DNA from 4 places in the Bacillus sp. SORGH_AS_0510 genome. Region 3 is predicted to be linked to each of the others. Evidence: riboswitches for the same ligand, from Rfam matches in the RefSeq annotation. Region 3 holds a riboswitch; each other region holds the start of a gene.

Region 1 (5,450 bases), 790 kb from region 3:
GACATAGAAGCAGCCATTTCTTTTTCCATTGGATTCCAAATCTTATCCATATCTTCAACAGGAGGCTGTAATGGATTTCTCGAACCACGCACCACATTTAGGAAAAATTGCTGCATGGTCGTTGACAACCACTGTGCTTCCTCATCCGTCTCTGCTGCAATCACATTTAAACATACCATCATATATGGTTGATCCAAGTATTCAGAAGGCTGGAATCGACTACGGTAAATCTTAATAGCTTCTTCCATATATCTTGGTGCAAAGTGGGAAGCAAAAACATATGGCAGCCCCAAACTTGCCGCTAAATAAGCCGAATCTGTAGAAGAACCTAATATATAGAGCGGTATATTAGTTCCAACGCCAGGATATGCTTTCACATAACTCTGGATATCTTCTGGACCAAAATAGGTAAGAAGTGCTTTAACATCCTCTGGGAAAGTGTATACAGAGTCATTTTTCGATCGTCTTAATGCATTTGCTGTCATCATATCTGTACCGGGTGCACGGCCTAGACCTAATTCCACACGATTTGGATAGATAGTTGCCAACGTACCGAACTGTTCCGCAACTACTAACGGAGCATGATTTGGAAGCATGATTCCACCAGACCCCACAAGTATGGTATTTGTATGCTCTAATGTATGTTTAATTAAAATCGACGTTGCTGAACTAACTAGAGTAGGTGTGTTGTGATGTTCTGCGATCCAATAGCGTTTATAGCCCAGTTTTTCTACCGCTTGTGCCAAATCTACCATCGAATCAATTGCTTGTTTAGGTGTTTGTCCCTCACGAATTGGTGCTAGATTAAGGACGGAAACGGGTATATGAATTGATGTCATATTAAATTTGTCCTTTCTTATTAAAATATATTACTATACTAGCAATAGTAATTCAGGAAACAAACTTAAATGCTTACCAATCATTAAAAAGAGGAGGCTTCCTCCCCTCCTCTTCCTAAAAATAATTGCAATTTTTCTCTTACATGCTACTTACCTTTATTATTACTTTGCTTCTCAATCGATACATGTTTGGGTCGCGCTGGATATGTTCCCTGCCCATCATCTGGACCAGTAAGATCATTCCTTTGATCCAAGACTTTACCCGTATATTCTATTGGATGTTTTCCCGTCAATTTGTTCACCTCTCAAAAATCACTTGACCTATCCCTTAGTTTTTCCTACTTTGAAATTTCATTTTCCTCTCTGCTTCACTCATATTTGGATTTTTGCTAGCTGTACTCTTATTTAATGCTTTTTTTAATTCAACAGTTGCGTCATCGTTTGTATTATACTTTCCATCCATATTGACTCCCTCCTTTTTGTTAATTATTATAAACGGAATAAATTTGTTCATTCTTACATGATATTGACAGGAAAAAAGGAACATGATATTATTTATCTCGAATTAGAGATAAATTAATTTGAGATAAATTTTATTGATTACTTAATGTTGGAATAATATAGACAAACCTTAAAAGAAATGATTGGAGGACTTTTGATGAACGGATTAAAAGGCATTCACCATGTTACGGCTATTACAAGCAGTGCAGAAAAAAATTATGAATTTTTTCACTTATGTATTAGGAATGCGGTTAGTAAAGAAAACGGTTAATCAGGATGATATCCAGACTTACCATTTATTTTTTGCCGATGATACTGGCAGCCCTGGCACCGATATGACTTTCTTTGATTTCCCTGGTATTCCACAAGGAGTCCATGGGACAAATGAAATTGCGAAAACATCCTTTCGTGTACCAAATGATGCAGCAATAGAGTTCTGGGAAAAACGATTTGATCGATTAAATGTAAAACATAGTGGCATCAAGAAATTATTTGGTAAAAAAACTCTATCCTTCATAGATTTTGATGATCAACAGTACCAATTAATTTCAGACGAAAAAAATACAGGAGTTTCTAGCGGTACACCTTGGCAAAAGGGCCCAATTCCATTAGAATATGCCATTACAGGATTAGGGCCACTCTTTGTTCGCGTAGCTAATTTTGATTACTTTAAAGAAATGATGGAAAAAGTTCTATTATTTAAAGAGATTGACCAAGAAGGAGCTTTACATTTATTTGAAGTAGGTGAAGGTGGTAATGGTGCACAAGTGGTGGTGGAATACAATGCAGTACTGCCCCCATCTCAACAAGGATATGGTACTGTTCATCACGCTGCCTTTCGTGTGGAGGATCGTAAGGTTTTAGAAGAATGGATGAACCGAATTGAGAGTTTTGGCTTTGGTACCTCTGGATTTGTTGATCGCTACTTCTTTGGATCTTTATACGTAAGAGTAGCACCTCAAATCTTATTTGAATTCGCTACAGATGGTCCTGGATTTATGGGTGATGAACAATATGAAAGCCTCGGAGAAAAACTATCCTTACCTCCATTTCTAGAGACAAAACGTAATCAAATCGAAAAACTTGTACGCCCGATCGATACAGTTAGAAGTACAAAGGAAATTGAAAAAGAATATAATCAATAACTTATATCTAAAGGAAGCCTGAGAATGAAGTCATTCTTACGCTTCCTTTTTATTCAAAAAGCACCATCTTTAACCATGATTGTACAAAAGAACATTATTTGTGATAAATTCTTTCCTTTTTACAAATCCAAGATTTTCGTATAGATGAATAGCTCGTTTATTAAAATTGGCAACAGTTAAACGGATAGGACTATGTTTAAAATACTTTTGTAAGTTCCTTAGAATAAATAAACAAAAATCAAATCCTTTCCCCTGTCCAGTTTCTTCTGGTTGCAAACCAATTCCAAAATCGATAAAGCCAGCATCATATACGCCCAGCTGTTTTCCTGCAGGCACTTGCGCAGACTCTCCTATACAATAAAATCCAACCAATTTATTTTGAGGGTCAACTACAGCATAATAACTTCCATTCAATAATTCTTTTAATGAATCTTCTGTACATTCATTATTATAAAATTCATATGGTGGTTGATAGGTCCAATTTAAAATTTCTTTGCCATTATTAGAATCCTCCTCTTTTAAAAGTATATTTAATAATAGACCTTGCACGTCTTTTTCTTATAATTTTCCAAATCACTTGAATTATAGAATAAATTCTGATATATTAACAGTCAATTAAATATTTCTTACTTCAATACCATTTGAAGTGAGGATAGAGGCGCAAAAACCATGAGTACACAATTTAAGGAGAATGAGCTCCCATGACAATTGTGAAAAGGGGAATTTGCCGAAGCGGAAAGAAACTCATTTATCTTGAAGCTGGTTCTGTTATTGAATAAATACAGAACTGTCATATAGGAAACTATATGGAGGGCTATCTCACGCATTGGGAACAATTTTTATTCATGTTTCTTAAGCGGCAACGAACCCTCGTTGCTGCTTTTTTGCGTTGACTGACATAATGCCTTCTCTGCTCTAAATTTTTAAAATATAAAAAAAGGGTGAGAATGATGAATTTTGGCCAAGTATTAACTGCAATGGTGACACCATTTGATCAACATGGAGAAATCGATTTTATTGCAACAAAAGAACTTATCAATTATTTAATCGCAAATGGCTCTGATGGATTAGTAATTGCTGGAACAACAGGAGAATCTCCTACTTTAACGACTGAAGAAAAAGTGGAGCTATTTAAATTTGTAGTTGAAGTTGTTAATCACAGAGTACCAGTCATAGCAGGAACAGGCTCTAATAATACAAGAGCATCAATTAACTTAACAAAACAAGCTGAAAATGCTGGAGTAGATGGAATTATGCTTGTTACCCCATATTACAACAAACCATCTCAGGAAGGATTATATCAACACTTTAAAGCAATTGCCGAATCCACATCTTTACCTGTGATGCTTTATAACATCCCAGGTCGAAGTGTCGTGAATATGACTGTGGAAACAATCGTCCGTTTATCCAAGATAAATAATATTGTTACGGTTAAAGAAGCGAGTGGAAACCTTGATGCAATGGCTGATATTATAAATCAAACCTCTAACGACTTTACACTTTATAGTGGTGACGATGGATTAACGTTGCCTGTATTAGCGATCGGCGGAACGGGTGTAGTATCTGTCGCTTCCCATATTATAGGAAATCAATTACAAGAAATGATCAATCAATTTAAAAATGGTGCTATAAATGAAGCTGCTGAAACTCATCGTAACTTACTTCCAATTATAAGAGCGTTATTTGCTGCACCTAGTCCTTCACCTGTAAAAGCAGCACTAAATATAGTAGGAGTCCATGTGGGAGGGGTTCGTTTCCCACTTGTCCCATTAACGGATGAAGAACAAAAAGCATTACAAGATAACTTGCCAGCCAATCTCCCTAAGGTAAACAGCAAATAAACTTCAACATTTTAAAGGATTTATCATGTTTTTTACCTAAAACACTAAAAAAAGTGGAAAAAATAGCCCCGACTAATTCTATTTCCCTTGAGAATTTGTTATAATAAAGTAGTTTTAACACTATTGAGGGGGAAATAGATTTCATGTCAGTTGAAGTAGGCAGCAAAGTCCAAGGAAAAGTAACAGGAATCACTAATTTTGGAGCATTCGTTGAATTACCAGGAGGTACAACAGGTCTAGTACATATAAGCGAAGTTGCGGAAAGCTATGTAAAAGATATTAATGACCATTTAAAAGTTGGCGACATGGTTGAAGTGAAAGTAATTAGTGAAAAGGATGGTAAAACTGCCCTTTCCATCAAAAAAGCGATAGACAAACCTGAAGCATCATCATATTCACAACGCCCGCCACGCCAAGGAAGATCCGAAAACCGTTCTAAGGACTTCCGTCCAAAAGGCAATTTCAAACCGAAAGAATCGTTTGAAGATAAAATGGCCAAGTTTTTAAAAGCGAGTGAAGAAAACTTGTCTTCTCTTAAAAGAAACACAGAAACAAAACGTGGTGGTCGAGGCGGAAGACGCGGATAACATCAACTTTTTTATAATTTGTTCAAATATAAAGGCAAGCCAGACGATGGCTTGCCTTCTTACCTTTTGTTTAAGAAACAACTGATTTAACATTTTTTCTGAATTCAACCTCTTCATTGCCATCGTCAACCGTAACTTGGTTCCCTACTACCATTAAATACTTCTCTGGTGTTTTGGACGCGATTATTACCCCTTCCTTGATAAATGAAGGCAAAATCAATGATGCGATATTTACCACCAAAGGGTACAGCGGGATTAGTAAATATTTCTTAAATATCTCTATATAAGTAAAAGGATTTTATTCCTTCAAATTATTTGTTATAATAAAGTGGTTTTAACATTATTGAGGGGGAAATATATTTCTATGTCAGTTGAAGTAGGCAGCAAAGTCCAAGGAAAAGTAACAGGAATCACTAATTTTGGAGCATTCGTTGAATTACCTGGAGGCACAACAGGTCTTGTGCATATCAGTGAAGTTGCGGAAAGCTATGTTAAGGATATTAATGACCACCTTAAAGTTGGTGACATGGTTGATGT
Region 2 (5,450 bases), 670 kb from region 3:
GAGCCAAGTCGCTTGAATTAAAAGAACGGATTGATTATATAAAGAAACATGGTATTCAAGTATATGGTGCTGTAGTGACTGGACCAACATCCGAACTTAGAAAGTTAGAGCAAATGAAGGATGTTCGGGCTATAAAGGTAGGGGAGGTAAAACTATGGAACTGGAAATAAAGAAGAAGTCCGTGCTTAGTAAATGGATTGGGCTGGCTGGCATTCTTTCGTTTGTTTGGGGGCTATTTTCACTTGCTATACTTAATGCCGCCTTATTATTAAAAACAGAAACCTTTCCCGATTTCTTTTTAATAAAAAATCCCATGTTTGGCATCGTTTTTGGTGTGATAGGACTATTTACGAGAAGGCGGCCAAGGCTTTATGCGTGGTGGGGATTGGGAATCAACGTATTTATTCTACTCTTTACCTTTCTTATGTTTATGCTTGCCTGGACGATCAATGCGAAACCATAATTCACTATGGGGTCAAAAAAGAAGTAAGCGCCACTACTACTGGGAGCTTACTTCTTTTGCGATGTTATCACCAAAGTTATTCAGGATGAACGTTTCTTCTTCTGCTTTGCTTAAAATGCCAGTTGCTTGCCCGACAGTACCACCTTGGTATTGCCAGAAATAGTTGTGGTCGTCATCGACTGCCGCAAAATTACCTGCTTTCCATTTTTTAAGAATGGCCAGCAATTGGTCTTTTCGGTCAAAGTCACTGTTATTCACAATCTCATACACTCGGTTAATGGTTTCAGGTATCATGGGAATGGCACCCCATTTTTCCTCAGCCTTTACCTTTTGGTGCGTCATTTTATGCATGACTTCAATGACTTTATATTCTGAGCTGGTATTGTCAATCCCGATATCATACTGAATGCCGCCAATTGTATCTGTTTGTTCGCTGTCCTTATCCTCAGGAGTAGTTGAATCATCCACAGTTTCCACAGCCACTTTGTCTTGTTTGTTTCCGGAGACGGCCTCGCTGTTGATAACTTTATTGGCTCCATAGATGCCGCCAATTAAAACTAGTAAAACAATGGACGGAATAATCCACACTTTCTTCACAACCATCCCCCTATGCCTGTTTCATATAATAAGAATGTAAAAAATACGACTTCGATAATTGTCCAGCTCCAGCGCCTAGCCAGTTTTCAACCTGAATATGCTACCTTGATTATCTTGTAACAATCATGGCTTGATAAAGCGATGATTGTTACAGCTCGGGTCCAATAACCTTCTGCAAGAAAAGTCAAAGAGCGACTTTTCTTGCAGAAGAACATTTGCCTGTCGGGGCTGATCAAGGCGCTTGCGCTTTTCTTTCTTTTTTTCCTTTTATTTTACATGTTTCTAGTGAAAAAAGCTTGTAGGAAGTCTACAAGCTTTTTAAAATATTGCTCTATTACATAGTTGTTGATTTCCGCTCCAGGCGCGAGCGGTTCGTGGGTGTTTCGGAGAGCCTCCTCGGCGCTAGCGCCTGCGGGGTCTCTCCTGAACCATACTCCCACAGGACATTGAATAAGCTTCATCGAATATTCACCGCACGAAGGAAATGCGATAGCATTTTCGAGGATCGAGCGCCTTCCGCTCCAATCAACAAGAGCATTAAAATAGCTATTTGTTTAAAACTTTCTGAATCACTAGGTTAGTTAGGTTCGGTACGACTTCTAGTGAGTAGGTCATTTCCATTCGTTCTAGTTTTTTGTGGGCATCTAGGCCGTAGGGTCCGATGTTGATGACGGGTACGTTGATGTCGCGGATGTCTTGGTAATCAACAAAAAGCTTCGTTCCCCAGCCAGGGTTGTTGTTGGTTTCTGCCTTAATACCTGCATCATCATCACTCAGCGCGACAAAGCTCATGTCCGAGATATACGGGAAGAAATTCCGCGTCACAATCGGATGTGGATAGTGCGGCTGCATTTCTTCCACCGCTTCATCCAAGGCATGGATTAAGTTCCATTCATCCTCTGTTTTTCCAGACAATTCAATCCTAGGAGAATATAAGGACGAGTAAAATAGAATAATCGCCGGACTCTTATCCTTCATCCATTTCCACGCTTCCTCTACCACTCGTGCAGCAAACATCCGCGTATCTAACTCGGGATTATTAACAAGTTTTTCCTTAAACTCGTTCATATGCGAAGTGAACGCTTCACCGTGTTCTTCCACTAATAGCTGCTCCATTTCCTCATAGGTCATGACTCTCGACTTCCAAGGATGCTTGACATAAGGTTCGCCGCTTAATGCACTGAACTGCTTATATCTTTCTTCAAAAGACATCAATGCATTAGTAAAAGCAATATCGGCCTGTATTCTTAATTTTTCAAGCACGTCCTTCGGAGACCAGGAGTGAATAAAGAAATTATAATAAACATAGGCAGCCAAAGCTGTTTGTACCGTATAAGATGGCTTCAAATCTGTTTGTTTTAACGAAACAGGCGGCACCGTCGTTTCGCCTAAAGCTTCGTTACATAGCTCTGGATTGTAGTTGATTTGTCGAGTTAACTCGGCAGCAATAAAGTTCGGATCGAGTCCTTCAAAGGCAGAGCCTACATGTGTTTCTGCACCTGTAATAAAGAACGATGGCAGCAATTTTCCGACTGTGCCTTTATAGATATACCGATTGTCATCGCCTTCATAGCGTGGCGCAACGAAGTCGGCATTAATCGCAGCGCAATAGGCGAAATCATGTTCATTTTTCCAGCGTTTCAATGTTTTTAAAGCAGAAAGGACACCATGTGAGCTATCTTCCTCATCACATTCTGCTAAAAGAACCAGGTTTCCGTCTAATTCTTCTGGGTGTTCAGAGTAATATTTTAAGAGATAGAGATGACTGGCAACCCCGCTTTTCATATCGAGAACGCCGCGGCCAAACAACCAATCTCCGGACTGTAAATGGTCTTTTGCGGAAGTTGGCAGCTCTTCATTTTTCAAGGATTCCATCAGCTCATCTGGAAAGCAGGCCTGATCCTTCAGATGGGTAAAATCCTCGATACCGACTGTATCCGTATGCCCCATAAGGATCACGGTGCGATTGCTCGAACCCTTTGTTCCTTTGACAAATGCAAGTACATTATAACGTTCTTGAAGATCGTTGTGGGTTTGCTCTAACACAAGTTGACTTGGATTCTGTGAAAAATAGGGCCAAGAGGAAATCAAAGAATATAAAGACTGGGCAATGGCTTTTTCCCCATAGGTATTAACGACACTTTCAATGTTTACGAGCTGTTTTGTGAATGCCAGGACATCCTCACGACATTGCAACATAAGTCTAACCTTCTTTTCTAGTAATTTGGAAAATTGTATTTTAGAAAAATGTATCTCAAGATAAAAATGCCGTCAAGACTTTTCATTTGGTTAGAAATTCCATTAAAAACATTATTGCATTTGTTAGAATATTTCTTTATACTGAAAATTGTTTCGTCAAACTAAATATAAAAATCCTCGTCTTTAAGCATTAGATGGGGTAGAGGTCGCGATTTTTATTAGTATCCTATGGGAGATTCAGTGAAATCTATGAAAATAGGAAAAAGGATCAATCGCCGAAGCTTCTGAAATCACTTTTTTCAGAAAGCTGGGTCTGCACTCGAATAGGGGCAGAACTGTCACAGTTCCTTGGAATTGTGGAGAACTATCTTCACCAATGCTGAATGATGAGGGTGTGCCAAGCACCGTCATACGCAAATGTGACGGTGCTTTTTATTGTAATAAGATATGAAGTTTGACTTTGAAAATTGTCTGGCTTCAGCGCCTAGCCCCTCGGGTCAAATAACCTTCGGCAATAAAAGTCAAAGTGCGGACTTTTTTTGCCGAAGAACATTTGCCTATCGGGGCTGGTCAAGGCGCTTACGCTTTTCTAATCAGGGGGGAATATTTATGAAAAAGTTTGCAATTTTATTAGCTGCAGCAATGATGTTACTTTTATCAGCTTGTGGCACAGAGAAGGCTGATGGCGAAAAGTCAGCAAAAGCTAGCAGCGGTAAGCATGAATTAGTGAAAAAAGGTGCCTTAACGTTCTCGATGACTGGGCAATATCCACCGCTTAACTTTAAAAAAGACGGTAAATTAACTGGATTCGACGTTGAAATCGGAACAGAAATTGCGAAGCGAATCGGCCTTGAAGCTAACCCAGTAACCAATCCATGGGAAACGATTATTCAAGGGTTAAAGGCAAAGAAATATGATGCGATTATCGGAAGTATGACAGCTACACCTGAACGTGATAAGCAAGTAGACTTCACCAATCCTTATTACCTATCTGGTGCACAAATTTTTGTAGCGGAAGGCAACACAGATATTCAATCAAAGGAGGACCTGAAAGGGAAAACGATTGGGGTTATCCAAGCGAGCACATGGAAAGACATGGCCGAGGATTTATCTGATCAAGTAAAAGGCTATCCAACAGACGTCAATGCCCTTCAAGACTTGGCACTGGGCCGTTTAGACGCAGTTATCACTGACAAAATTGTTGGGGTAAGTGCGAAAAATGAAAAGGGCTTAAAAATTAAAGCAATTGGTGAATTATTAAATGAAGACCGTGTAAGTGTAGCGGTTGCTGAGGGTAATAAAGAGCTAGCTGACAAAATCAACGATGCCATCCAATCCATGATTGACGACGGTACATACGAAAAAATCAGCATGAAATGGTTCAACACCAACGTAATGGAAAAGTAAGAAATTGTGTCGAAGGGGGACTGTCCCCTTTTAAATTAGATTATAAGAAAATAAATTCGACTTTGAGAATTGTCCAGCTCCAGCGCCTAGCCAGTTTTCACCCTGAATACTCTACATTGAGTATCTTGTAACAATCATGGCTTGATAAAGCGATGATTGTTACAGCTCGGGTCAAATAACCTTCAGCAAGAAAAGTCAAAGAACGACTTTTCTTGCTGAAGAACATTTGCCTGTCGGGGCTGATCAAGGCGCTTGCGCTTTTCTTAATAGGAGGTATGCCTCGTGGTTTTTTTAGATAATATTATTAGTATTTTTAGTGAGCATGGAATTGCTTTTTTGAAAGCTTCTTGGATGACAATCTCTATTACAGCGATCTCTCTATTATTTGCGATGGTGATTGGGATTATTTTTGCTGCTTTTAAGATTTCCACTAGTAAAATCTTAAATCGCATTGCCGACATTTATATTGGCATTATTCGTGGAACCCCGCTCATTGTTCAGATTATGTTTTTATACTATGGTCTTGCCAACATCGTGAACTTGGACAGCTTTACGGCAGGGGCATTGGCCTTGGGGATTCACACAGGCGCATATATCGCAGAAATTTTCAGAGGGGCTGTCCAATCGATTGATCGCGGCCAGATGGAAGCAGCAAGGTCGCTTGGTATGAACTATTCCCTCGCGATGAGAAGGATTATTTTCCCACAGGCTTTCAAAAGATCAATTCCGGCCCTTGCCAATCAGTTCATCATCGGGTTAAAGGATTCTTCGCTTGTCGCCTATA
Region 3 (5,450 bases):
TAATAATAATAACGTTGAGAGCGAGCGGCAAAAAAATCCGCTCGCTTTTACCTTTATGCTGTGTTAAAGAACATTGTTCATTTTTACACTCTGTTGATTGGAGCGGAAGGAGCGAAGATCCTCGAAAATGCTATCGCATTTCCTTCGTGCGGTGTAGATTCAATGAAGCTTATTCAATGTCCTGTGGGAGTATGGTTCAGGGGAGACCCCGCAGGCGCTTGCGTCGAGGAGGCTCGCCGAAACACCCACGAACCGCTCGCTCCTGGAGCGGAAATCAACAGACTTAGTACAACAGAATACTTATGGTTTTATAGGGTATATTAGTGGCGAAACATATTATTAGCGTGTTTTTCCAAACGATGGTATACTTTCCCTAGTATCTCAGTAATCAATAGGAGGGCTATATAAAATGGCTATTTCACACTTAACAGATCAAAACTTTTCAACAGAAACAAATTCAGGTACTGTCCTTGTAGACTTCTGGGCTCCATGGTGCGGACCTTGTAAAATGATAGCTCCAGTTCTTGAAGAACTTGATGCAGAAATGGGCGATAAAGTAAAAATCACTAAATTAGATGTAGATGATAACCCACAAACTGCAGCTAATTTCGGCGTAATGAGCATTCCAACATTATTAGTTTTCAAAAATGGCGAAGTGGTTGATAAAGTTGTCGGCTTCCAACCAAAAGATGCTCTAGCAAGCGTTTTAGAAAAGCACGTATAAGCCTATCAATAAATCAAAACCTTAGCCGGACAAAAGTCTGGCTAAGGTTTTTTACATAATAGGAAAGTATAAAATTCGACTTCGAGAATTGTCCAGTTCCAGCGCCTAGCCCCTCGGGGCTGACCAAGGCGCTTGCACTTTTCTTATTATTACAGAAGCTCCCACTTTCCTTTATAGACAGATGTGTTAAAATTTTAAGGATAGAATAAAAGACGGAGGAGTGGCCGGAGTGAATGAGATTATCAAACAAAAATTGACCCTATTGCCGGACCAGCCTGGCTGCTACTTAATGAAAGACCGTCAGGGGACAATTATTTATGTGGGGAAGGCAAAAATATTAAAAAATCGAGTGCGTTCTTATTTTACCGGGTCGCATGATGGAAAGACGTTAAGACTTGTTAATGAAATAGAGGATTTCGAGTATATCGTTACCTCTTCCAATATAGAAGCATTGTTATTAGAATTAAACCTCATCAAGAAATACGATCCAAAATACAATATTATGCTGAAGGATGATAAAAGTTATCCCTTTATTAAGCTGACAGCAGAGAGACACCCTAAGCTGATTATAACGAGGAAAGTGAAAAAGGATAGAGGAAAGTATTTTGGACCCTACCCGAATGCCATGGCAGCTAACGAAACAAAAAAGCTATTAGACCGAATTTATCCATTACGAAAATGTGCCACACTTCCTGATCGGGTCTGCTTATATTACCATTTAGGGCAATGTCTCGCTCCATGTGTCAATGAAGTGTCTGAAGATCAGTACAAGCAAATGACAGATGAAATTACTCGTTTTTTAAATGGCGGATATAAGGATATTAAGAAAGAATTAACCGAAAAAATGACGGCAGCGGCAGAAGAATTGGATTTTGAAAGAGCAAAAGAATTCCGCGATAAAATCGTCCATATTGAAACCATCATGGAAAAGCAAAAGATTACCATGACAGATTTCACAGACCGTGATGTTTTTGGCTATGCGGTGGATAAAGGCTGGATGTGTGTACAGGTCTTCTTTGTCCGCCAAGGAAAGTTGATCGAACGGGATGTTTCAATGTTCCCTATATATAATGAACCAGAGGAAGAGATTCTCACGTTTTTGGGGCAGTTTTACCAAAAAGCCAATCACTTTAAGCCTAAGGAAATCCTTATTCAAGATGAAGTTGATTTGAATATGGCCGGGCAACTTCTGGAAGTAAAAGTGCTGCAACCGAAAAAAGGACAGAAAAAAGATCTTGTTAACCTTGCAATCAAAAATGCAAAAATAGCCTTGGATGAAAAATTTTCACTAATTGAAAAAGACGAAGAAAGAACCATAAAGGCAATAGAGAATCTTGGGAAACTCCTTGGGATTTATACACCGCATCGAATTGAGTCTTTCGATAATTCCAATATTCAGGGGACAGATCCCGTATCAGCTATGGTTGTATTTATTGATGGAAAAGCAAATAAACGAGAATACCGCAAATATAAAATTAAATCGGTCAAGGGACCAGATGATTATGAATCCATGAGAGAGGTAACTAGACGAAGATACTCTCGAGCCCTCAAAGAAAATTTACCGCTGCCAGACCTGATCATTATTGATGGAGGTAAAGGACATGTAGAAGCTGTGAGGGATGTACTGGAAAATGAATTAGGGTTAGATATTCCACTTTCGGGTCTTGTGAAGGATGAGAAACACCGGACTTCGCAACTGTTATACGGGAACCCTTTAGAGATTGTTCCTCTTGGGCGGAACAGCCAGGAGTTTTATTTGCTGCAACGAATTCAAGATGAGGTCCACCGTTTTGCAATCACCTTCCATCGCCAACTACGCGGGAAGAGTGCCTTTCAATCCTTATTGGACGATATCCCGGGCATTGGAGAAAAACGCAAAAAACTATTACTTAAAACGTTTGGCTCTGTGAAAAAAATGAAGGAAGCTAGCCTCGAGGAATTCACTGGTCTGGGCATTCCAACAAATGTAGTAGAAGAACTACTGAAAAAACTTCAGGAATAGTTATTGTCAGAATAAATTAGCCATGCTATAATTAGTGAAAATTTAAATTACTATCACTTTATAGTACTAAAGTGAAGGTAGAGGTGCGAGCTTCAAGAGTAGTGGTTCTGAGGAGGATGAGCTTCGAAGAAGAATCATGAAAGGGGATGTTCGCCGAAGTAAAGAAGACCTCATTTCTTCTTTGCTGGTCCTGTATTGAATAAATGCCGGATTGTCAAGACGCCTGTCTTGGAGAGCTATCTTACATTGTTTGTACAGGAATCTATTTTTTCGTGTTCAAAAAGCAATGAGATGCCCTCTCATTGCTTTTTTTATTTTTGTACAAAATAGGTAGAGCATAACTGAAAGTAGGGGAAAAAACATGGGCTTAGTTGTTCAGAAATTCGGGGGAACCTCCGTTGGCAGTGTAGAGAGAATTTTAAATGTTGCATCACGTGTAAAAGAGGAGATTGAACAAGAGAATAACGTAGTGGTCGTTGTTTCTGCAATGGGAAAATCTACGGATCAGCTTGTAGGTCTAGCGAAGGAAATTTCCAATGTACCAAATAAGCGGGAGATGGATATGCTGCTTTCAACAGGAGAGCAGGTAACCATTGCTTTATTATCCATGGCTTTAAATCAGCAGGGGATTCCGGCAGTTTCATTTACAGGATGGCAGGCAGGAATTGTGACAGAACCTGTTCATGGAAATGCCCGCATTTCAAACATCAATACAGAAACGATAAAAAGACAGCTTGGAGAGGGAAAAGTTGTGATTGTTGCCGGATTCCAAGGGATTACAGAAGATGGTGAAATCACCACGCTTGGCCGAGGTGGATCCGATACAACAGCGGTAGCTTTAGCAGCGGCCTTACATGCAGACAAATGTGATATTTACACGGATGTAACAGGTGTATTTACTACAGATCCTAGATATGTCAAAGAAGCACGCAAGTTATTATCTGTTTCTTATGACGAGATGCTAGAACTTGCCAATCTCGGTGCAGGTGTTTTGCATCCTAGAGCGGTAGAGTTCGCGAAAAATTATCAGGTGAGACTTGAAGTGCGGTCAAGTATGGAGAAAATTGAGGGAACAGTCATAGAGGGGGAAGCAACAATGGAACAGAATTTAGTTGTACGTGGTGTCGCATTTGAAGATGAAATTACAAAGGTTACCGTATTAGGGCTAACTAATTCTTTAACCAGCTTATCTACAATTTTTACTACACTAGCTCAAAACCAAATCAACGTGGATATTATCATTCAAAGTACAACAGAGGGTGGATCAGCGAATCTTTCTTTTTCCATCCATACAAATGATTTGTTAGAGACGTTAAAAGTCCTAGAAGATAATAAGGCAGTACTTGGATATGAGCAACTGGATGCAGAAAATAAATTAGCAAAGGTATCTATTGTTGGTTCAGGTATGATATCGAACCCAGGTGTGGCAGCGAAAATGTTTGAAGTTCTTGCTTCAAATGATATTCAGATTAAAATGGTCAGCACATCTGAAATTAAGGTGTCAGCTGTTTTAGAAGAAAAGAATATGTTGAAAGCAGTCGAACTCCTCCACAGTGCATTTGAACTAGGAAATGAATAAAAAGAGGCTGACTCGTTCGATTGCGAGTCAGCCTTTTTGCCGTACTAAAATGTTGAATCTTTCCGATCCCACTTTACAGTGAATTGGACTTTGTTTGCTTTTTTTACGGGATGTTCGAAGGTTTCAGCGATTACTTCTTTTTGCATTTCAATTTGTTGGGCTAGGAAGCCTGCTTCCAGCTGAAAGAAGTGCTCTGCTTTTGTTTTTACGCGGGACACAATCAGTGGACTAAATAGTTCAAGTTCCATTTCGTTCTTTGTTTCTTTTATAACGACTAGCTGTCCCCATGATGCGTTGGTAAAAAACTCAATCAGTTTTTCTAGGTCAGGTAAAGGGAACTTTCGTGCAAGGCGTTTTCCTGCCCAGTATAAGATTTCGGGTGTGTCCTTCCCTAAGATATCTGGTAGAAGATGTTCCCTAATGATTTCATACCCAAACATGGAAATGGTTCTTGGTTCGAGTTCTGAAGTATTCAAATGTTGTTCAACGGCTGTACTTTCTTTCACAAGCTTCCCCTCTTTCTATCATTCTATTATATACAATTTGATTTATTTTTCAGTACTGAATTGCTGAATTAGGAACAAATCCTTATAAGAATGATATGTTATTTCGAAATATCTTATGTTATTTATCATCATAATTATCTTATCCGAATGAGGAGAAATACCAACCGTAAGATGTTGGTAATTAAATGTAATAATATGGGTAGTATGAGTGCTTCAATATGTCCTTTATTCAAACAGAAGTTATCCTATTATAATATCAATATATTTTAAAAATTTTATTTTTTAATAAAGATTGTGTATACGTTTTCTTGACGCTCTATGTCGATGGGAGTAAAATGGACATGTCACATAATTGTCACAGTGGTATTGGGTTAAGATTCTTTAAGTGGAACAAAAAAAATAAGGAAACTTAACATCATTTTCTAAAAATTAAGGGGGGTAAATGTATGGCGGGGAATCGAGAGTTTGCTAATCGCAGATTACATTCGCTGCTTGGGGTCATTCCGATTGGAGTGTTTCTTACACAGCATCTTGTAGTCAACCATTTTATCACTGGAGGTCCAGAATCTTTCAATAAAGCAGCTGGCTTTATGGGAAGTCTACCATTCCGTATTGTCTTAGAAACTGTAATTATTTATT
Region 4 (5,450 bases), 680 kb from region 3:
TAAGCAATGGTCTAAGGTTCTTCCTACCTAAAACAATCATGAAAAGAAAAGGTACCATAAAAAAATACCTAAGGGATGCACTCCATATCCAGCTTCCCCCAGCTAAGTCCATCGATCTGTTTAAAATAAAGGTGAATGCGAAAAAGAAAGCCGCAAAAACTCCTAAAATGATAGGCCGCACTGCTTCTCCCCCCTTTTTACTAAAAATTCAAATAAAATCATATATTGTATTTTCCGATAAAAAACGGAAACCAGCAAGTGATTTCCGTTTTTTTAATAAAATTAAGTCCTATTCTTTTTAATTTCGGCGCCTAGCAGAGCAGATTTATTTAACAATGCTATGATGAATGATGTAAGAAAAAGGATTGTAGCTACAAAAAAAACCGCTCTTACTCCAAACTTTTCAGTCAACCATCCCATTACTAGTGACGAAAGACCAAACGTACCAAATAATAAGGTCCCTCTAGCAGAATAAACTTTTGCTAAGAGCTTCTCCTGCGCATTTTTTTGAATAATAGTTGTTTCAGCAATATCACGAGCCATCTGAGGAAAACCAAACAAAAAGGAAACGAATAAAGCAAACCAAGGAATTGATGTTGTTCCGAACAAAAAGGTTATCCCGGTTAAAGTAAAGGCCGACCACAATATGATTTTGCTTAAAAATCGTTCCACCAAGTAGGAGTAATGGTAAATGAAAAGTCCTCCAACTAACATCCCTGTAAAAAAAGAACCATTAATATACCCCCACCAGTTCTCTCCTTTGTTTAATGCCTCTGAAACGTATACAAACAAGATGGCAGCAATCCATACCCCGTTTGCAAATGTTTCAAGAATGTTCATTAAACTAATAATCCTAAGCTGTTTGGAATGCCAAATTATTGCCCAACCTTCTTTTAACACATTTATTTGAGATTTCTTTTCATGAATTAATTGGTTACTATAATCTCTGATCATTCGCATAAACATGGTTGAAATTAGGAATAAGAAAAAAGTTTGCCAAAGAATAGTTACCGGTCCAAATGACACTAATAAGATACTCCCCATTGGCCAAGTAATAAGTTGGATTATTTGATCAGATATTGAAAGCAAGCTATTTGTTTTAACTAACTTACTTTCCTCCACTAAACTTGGAATCAATGCATTTCTTGCAGGAGACGCCCACCCATCTAAAAAAGATATAAGGGAAATCATAAGATAGACTAAAAACAGCAATTGTTCTTCGAGAATAGGGATACTAATGCACAATAAAAATAAAAAAACTGTTTTCCCGGTTTGAGAATAAGTTAATATCGATTTAAGCTTGAATTTATTTATTATCAATGGTGCCAATAACCCGCTTATCAAAGCAGATATTGTACTAAAAAACGGGACCAGAGACATATAGGTAGCAGATCCGGTTTTGTCATAAATTAACTTTATCAAACTAACTATATACAAAATATCCCCTAGGTTAGCCAAAATTTGCCCATACCAAAGAAATCGGAAAAAAACCTCTTTTCCAACAAATTTAGACATAATCGCAACCTCACTTTTTATTAAATTTTATTATAAAAAAGTTGAGGTGCTTACATTGGACTGCCTCCATTTACAAAGTATCATTTAATTATATCAAACTTCCCATCATATTAATTACATTTTTTAACATACAATAGCCATTAAAGTCATAAAGTATTTTGTCTTTCCTAATTACAGTAAATACACTGAAACTTTATGTGGCTTTGTTCGTACATATGTATGTCAAGATTTTAGAAAAGTGAGGTTGGTAAAATGTTTGGAAAAGTAGCATCTGATATTTTAGGATTAAGTGATGTAGGTTCTGTCATTAAACCAGAAAATTATGACAAAGTTGATGCAGATGATTATGTAATGCATGAAGACAATGAGAAGATATATTTTTTAATTAAATCGAAATCAGATGAATATTGTTTTACAAATAATGCTTTAATCCACTTAGATGGTACAAGTGCTACAAGCAAGAAACGAATGTTACATCGTTATAGTTATGCAACTAATAGAGTTTCAGACGTTAAACTCGAAACTGCGGGAACCGTAGACCTTGATGTGGAGATTAAATTCAAAATTGGCTCACAACCATTTTCCATTGACGTTCATAAAAAGCATATTGAGGAAGTAAAAGATTTGTATAAAGCTTTAATTAAAATTTCCGAAATCTCTCATGAAAATGAGGTAAGCCTTCAATTTGCCAAACAAAGTCTTGATGTTGCCTCTACTACTCTTGGAAGGATAACAAGTCCTGACAGTAATCTAGTTGTCCAGTTTAAGATGTTAAATCAAGCAGCATTTCAATGGCTAGAAGACAGTAAGAAACAGTATTGTGTAAAGGATTATGGATTTGTTTTTGAAAAATACATTAACAATTGAAAAAATGGGCCTGCATATTTTATTATTGCAGGCCCATTTTTTTATGAAGGACTAGGACGATGGAAGAGTCCCATGACTTCAATTGTTTCAGTTATATTTACAAATGCAGCAGGGTCTACTTCAACAATGAGATTCTTTACCTCATTTAATTCATACCGTGAAATGACCGTTATTAAAACATTTCGTTTGTTGTTGGAGTATCCCCCAACTCCGTCCATAATTGTTAATCCTCTATAAAGGTTGGTTAGAAGGTGCGCTCTCATCTCGTCACCTTTATCGGTAATGATCATTATTGTTAGTTTAGCATGGTCTGTATAAATAGCATCCACTACTTTACCTGTTACAAAGATAGACACTAAAGTATTCAAAGCGGCATCCCAATTAAATAAAAATCCGCTAATCACTATAACAACTGCGTTCATGCCAGATAGCAAGGTACCTATTGGAAAATCCTTTTTTCTTGAAACAATCATCCCAATTATATCAAAGCCTCCGGTTGACCCTGAGCTTCGAAAGACAATTCCAACACCAAGACCAGTTAAAGCACCACCAAAAATAGAGCTTAAAATGGTATCGTTCGCTATAGCGATAACAGGTACTAAATAAAGTCCAACTGATATTATGAGTACTGAAAAAATTGAGTTCATAATAAATTTCTTACCCAACATTTTATACCCTATTAACAGTAACGGAAAGTTCAATAGAAAATTTGCCACCCCTGTATTAAGTGGTGAAATCATACCTATAATCATGGAAATTCCACTCAGTCCACTACTTAATACTTCGTGAGGTATCAAAAAAAGGTTAAATGCCAATACAATTATTAGTGATCCAATAATAATTCCAAAAATCCGCATCTTATAATACCTCCGAAAACGCCATCATTTATATTTAAAAATAATACCGATTATCATTTTTAATGTAAATTTAATAGTTTTTTTCCAAAAGAATTAATTATCTGTTAATTCCAAGGTGTATTGGAATCCTGGAATGCTATTCAAGAAAAATTTATTGACAAATATCCAATATAATTTATACTTTATAAATATATTAAATTCATATGCTAAATCCTCATCAAACCGATGAGGTAGAGGTCGCGGTTTTTATTAGTAAAGCGGATGAGATGCAGAGACATCATTGACTCCACTTGAAAGGAAAAACTGCCGAAGTGTGCTTTTATCTCTGACAAAGCATGCTGGGGCTGTCTCCAAACAGGAACAGAACTGTCACGCTTGGCCCTACCAGCCATTCGTGTTGAGCTATCTTTCGGAAGGTATGATGCGGGGTATTGATAATGCCATCGATTCTACTTCGATGGCATTTTTTATTCCAAAACTCCTTCTCGAAAAATGAATACAAAAAGGAGTAAAGACAATGCAAACAGCACGAGTATTAAAACAAAATGATTTTAACGGTGATCAATCACCTAAAAAAGAACCATCCGAGTTAAGAAGAAGCCTAAAATCTCGTCACCTTACTATGATTTCACTTGGAGGTACAATTGGTACAGGTTTATTCCTTGCAAGTGGAGGAGCAATCCATTCTGCAGGACCTGGTGGAGCTATTCTCTCTTATGTTGTTATTGGTTTAATGGTCTACTTTTTAATGCAAGGGTTAGCAGAAATGGGAGCCTATATGCCTGTAGCGGGAAGCTTTAGTACCTATGCAACAAAATTTGTCGACCCTTCCCTAGGTTTTGCGTTAGGGTGGAATTACTGGTATAACTGGGCAATTACAATAGCAGCAGAATTAGCAGCTGTTACGATGATTATGAAATTTTGGTTCCCACATACTCCATCCTTCATATGGAGTGGAATTTTCTTAGTTATTATGTTCCTATTAAACTACCTTTCTGTAAAAGGATTTGGGGAAGCAGAATATTGGTTTTCATTAGTTAAGGTAGTGACAGTTATAATCTTTATCATAACTGGAACACTAATGATTTTCGGCATTATGGGTAATGAAGCGATTGGCTTCAAAAATTTCACAGTTGGAGATGCTCCATTCCACGGCGGTTTCATGGCAATGCTAGGAATCTTTATGGCAGCAGGATTCTCCTTTCAAGGAACTGAACTACTCGGAGTTGCTGCAGGAGAGACTGATAATCCAACAAAATCTATTCCGCGGGCTGTAAAACAAGTGTTTTGGAGGATTCTTTTATTTTATGTATTAGCGATTTTAGTAATCGGTCTTCTCATTCCTTATACAAATGAGAACTTAGCAAACGGCGATGTTACAGTTAGCCCATTTACACTTGTTTTTCAAAAAGCAGGAATTGCATTTGCTGCTTCTATCATGAATGCTGTCATTTTAACAGCTGTATTGTCTGCAGGTAATTCAGGTATGTACGCTTCTACCCGCATGCTTTGGGACTTAGCACGCGAAGGAAAGGCACCTAGGTTCTTAGCTAAACTCAATAAAAATGGTGTGCCAGTCAACGCATTATTTGCAACAACTTTAATTGGTACTCTGGCATTTCTTGCTTCTTTCTTTGGAGATGGTACGGTTTATGTCTGGTTGCTAAATGCATCAGGTATGTCAGGTTTCATAGCATGGCTTGGAATTGCAGTTTGTCACTATCGATTCAGGAAGGCTTTCATTGCACAAGGTAAGGATCTAAGTTTATTACCATATAAATCAAAGTTCTTCCCATTTGGCCCTATTTTCGCCTTTGCTGTCTGTGGTTTCGTTGTTTTAGGACAAAACTACTCAGCTTTTCTCGGTAACCACGTTGATTGGAATGGTGTTTTGGTATCTTATATCGGTTTGCCTCTTTTTTTAATCTTATGGTTGGGATATAAATTTACAAAGAAAACCAAAGTGATTCCATTAGATAAGTGTGATTTAACAAATTAAAACTCAAGGCTCTGTTAGACTTGCCTATTGATTTCCGCTCCAATCAATAGGGTATAATATCACAATTTAACACAGCCAAACACAAAAAAACAGACTCGCTTTGGAGTCTGTTTTTTTACTTTTAAATTAAGCTTCTTCAGCAGTCCATACATACAAATCTTCAATCTTGCAATTTAATTCTTTTGAAATAGTCATTGCAGAATTCAAGCTCA

What was found. Region 3 has a riboswitch for lysine ahead of QE429_RS08520 (aspartate kinase). Riboswitches for the same ligand answer to the same signal wherever they lie in the genome.
Region 1: linked by a shared signal. The riboswitch ahead of dapA (4-hydroxy-tetrahydrodipicolinate synthase) and the one ahead of QE429_RS08520 (aspartate kinase) in region 3 are both predicted to bind lysine.
Region 2: linked by a shared signal. The riboswitch ahead of QE429_RS05370 (ABC transporter substrate-binding protein) and the one ahead of QE429_RS08520 (aspartate kinase) in region 3 are both predicted to bind lysine.
Region 4: linked by a shared signal. The riboswitch ahead of QE429_RS12140 (amino acid permease) and the one ahead of QE429_RS08520 (aspartate kinase) in region 3 are both predicted to bind lysine.

The regions. Positions count from the first base shown of each region.
Region 1 covers NZ_JAUTAU010000001.1:2,472,601-2,478,050, reverse strand. Annotated here, with positions in the region: gene QE429_RS12755 (LLM class flavin-dependent oxidoreductase) at 1-839, opposite strand, end outside; gene QE429_RS12750 (hypothetical protein) at 986-1,132, opposite strand; gene QE429_RS12745 (hypothetical protein) at 1,168-1,302, opposite strand; partial or broken gene QE429_RS12740 (ring-cleaving dioxygenase) at 1,498-2,485, shown strand; gene QE429_RS12735 (GNAT family N-acetyltransferase) at 2,555-3,034, opposite strand; lysine riboswitch at 3,131-3,310, shown strand; gene dapA (4-hydroxy-tetrahydrodipicolinate synthase) at 3,436-4,326, shown strand; gene QE429_RS12725 (S1 domain-containing RNA-binding protein) at 4,470-4,913, shown strand; gene QE429_RS12720 (S1 domain-containing RNA-binding protein) at 5,278-5,450, shown strand, end outside.
Region 2 covers NZ_JAUTAU010000001.1:1,011,001-1,016,450, forward strand. Annotated here, with positions in the region: gene QE429_RS05350 (anti-sigma factor) at 1-170, shown strand, start outside; gene QE429_RS05355 (hypothetical protein) at 155-463, shown strand; gene QE429_RS05360 (DUF6241 domain-containing protein) at 500-1,060, opposite strand; gene QE429_RS05365 (M20/M25/M40 family metallo-hydrolase) at 1,607-3,259, opposite strand; lysine riboswitch at 3,452-3,634, shown strand; gene QE429_RS05370 (ABC transporter substrate-binding protein) at 3,869-4,666, shown strand; gene QE429_RS05375 (amino acid ABC transporter permease) at 4,949-5,450, shown strand, end outside.
Region 3 covers NZ_JAUTAU010000001.1:1,682,797-1,688,246, forward strand. Annotated here, with positions in the region: gene QE429_RS08505 (electron transfer flavoprotein subunit alpha/FixB family protein) at 1-3, shown strand, start outside; gene trxA (thioredoxin) at 410-724, shown strand; gene uvrC (excinuclease ABC subunit UvrC) at 954-2,726, shown strand; lysine riboswitch at 2,797-2,973, shown strand; gene QE429_RS08520 (aspartate kinase) at 3,088-4,305, shown strand; gene QE429_RS08525 (YslB family protein) at 4,350-4,811, opposite strand; gene QE429_RS08530 (succinate dehydrogenase cytochrome b558 subunit) at 5,258-5,450, shown strand, end outside.
Region 4 covers NZ_JAUTAU010000001.1:2,361,015-2,366,464, reverse strand. Annotated here, with positions in the region: gene QE429_RS12160 (DMT family transporter) at 1-181, opposite strand, end outside; gene QE429_RS12155 (MFS transporter) at 283-1,515, opposite strand; gene QE429_RS12150 (PH domain-containing protein) at 1,768-2,382, shown strand; gene QE429_RS12145 (YitT family protein) at 2,424-3,239, opposite strand; lysine riboswitch at 3,463-3,652, shown strand; gene QE429_RS12140 (amino acid permease) at 3,757-5,238, shown strand; gene QE429_RS12135 (helix-turn-helix domain-containing protein) at 5,365-5,450, opposite strand, start outside.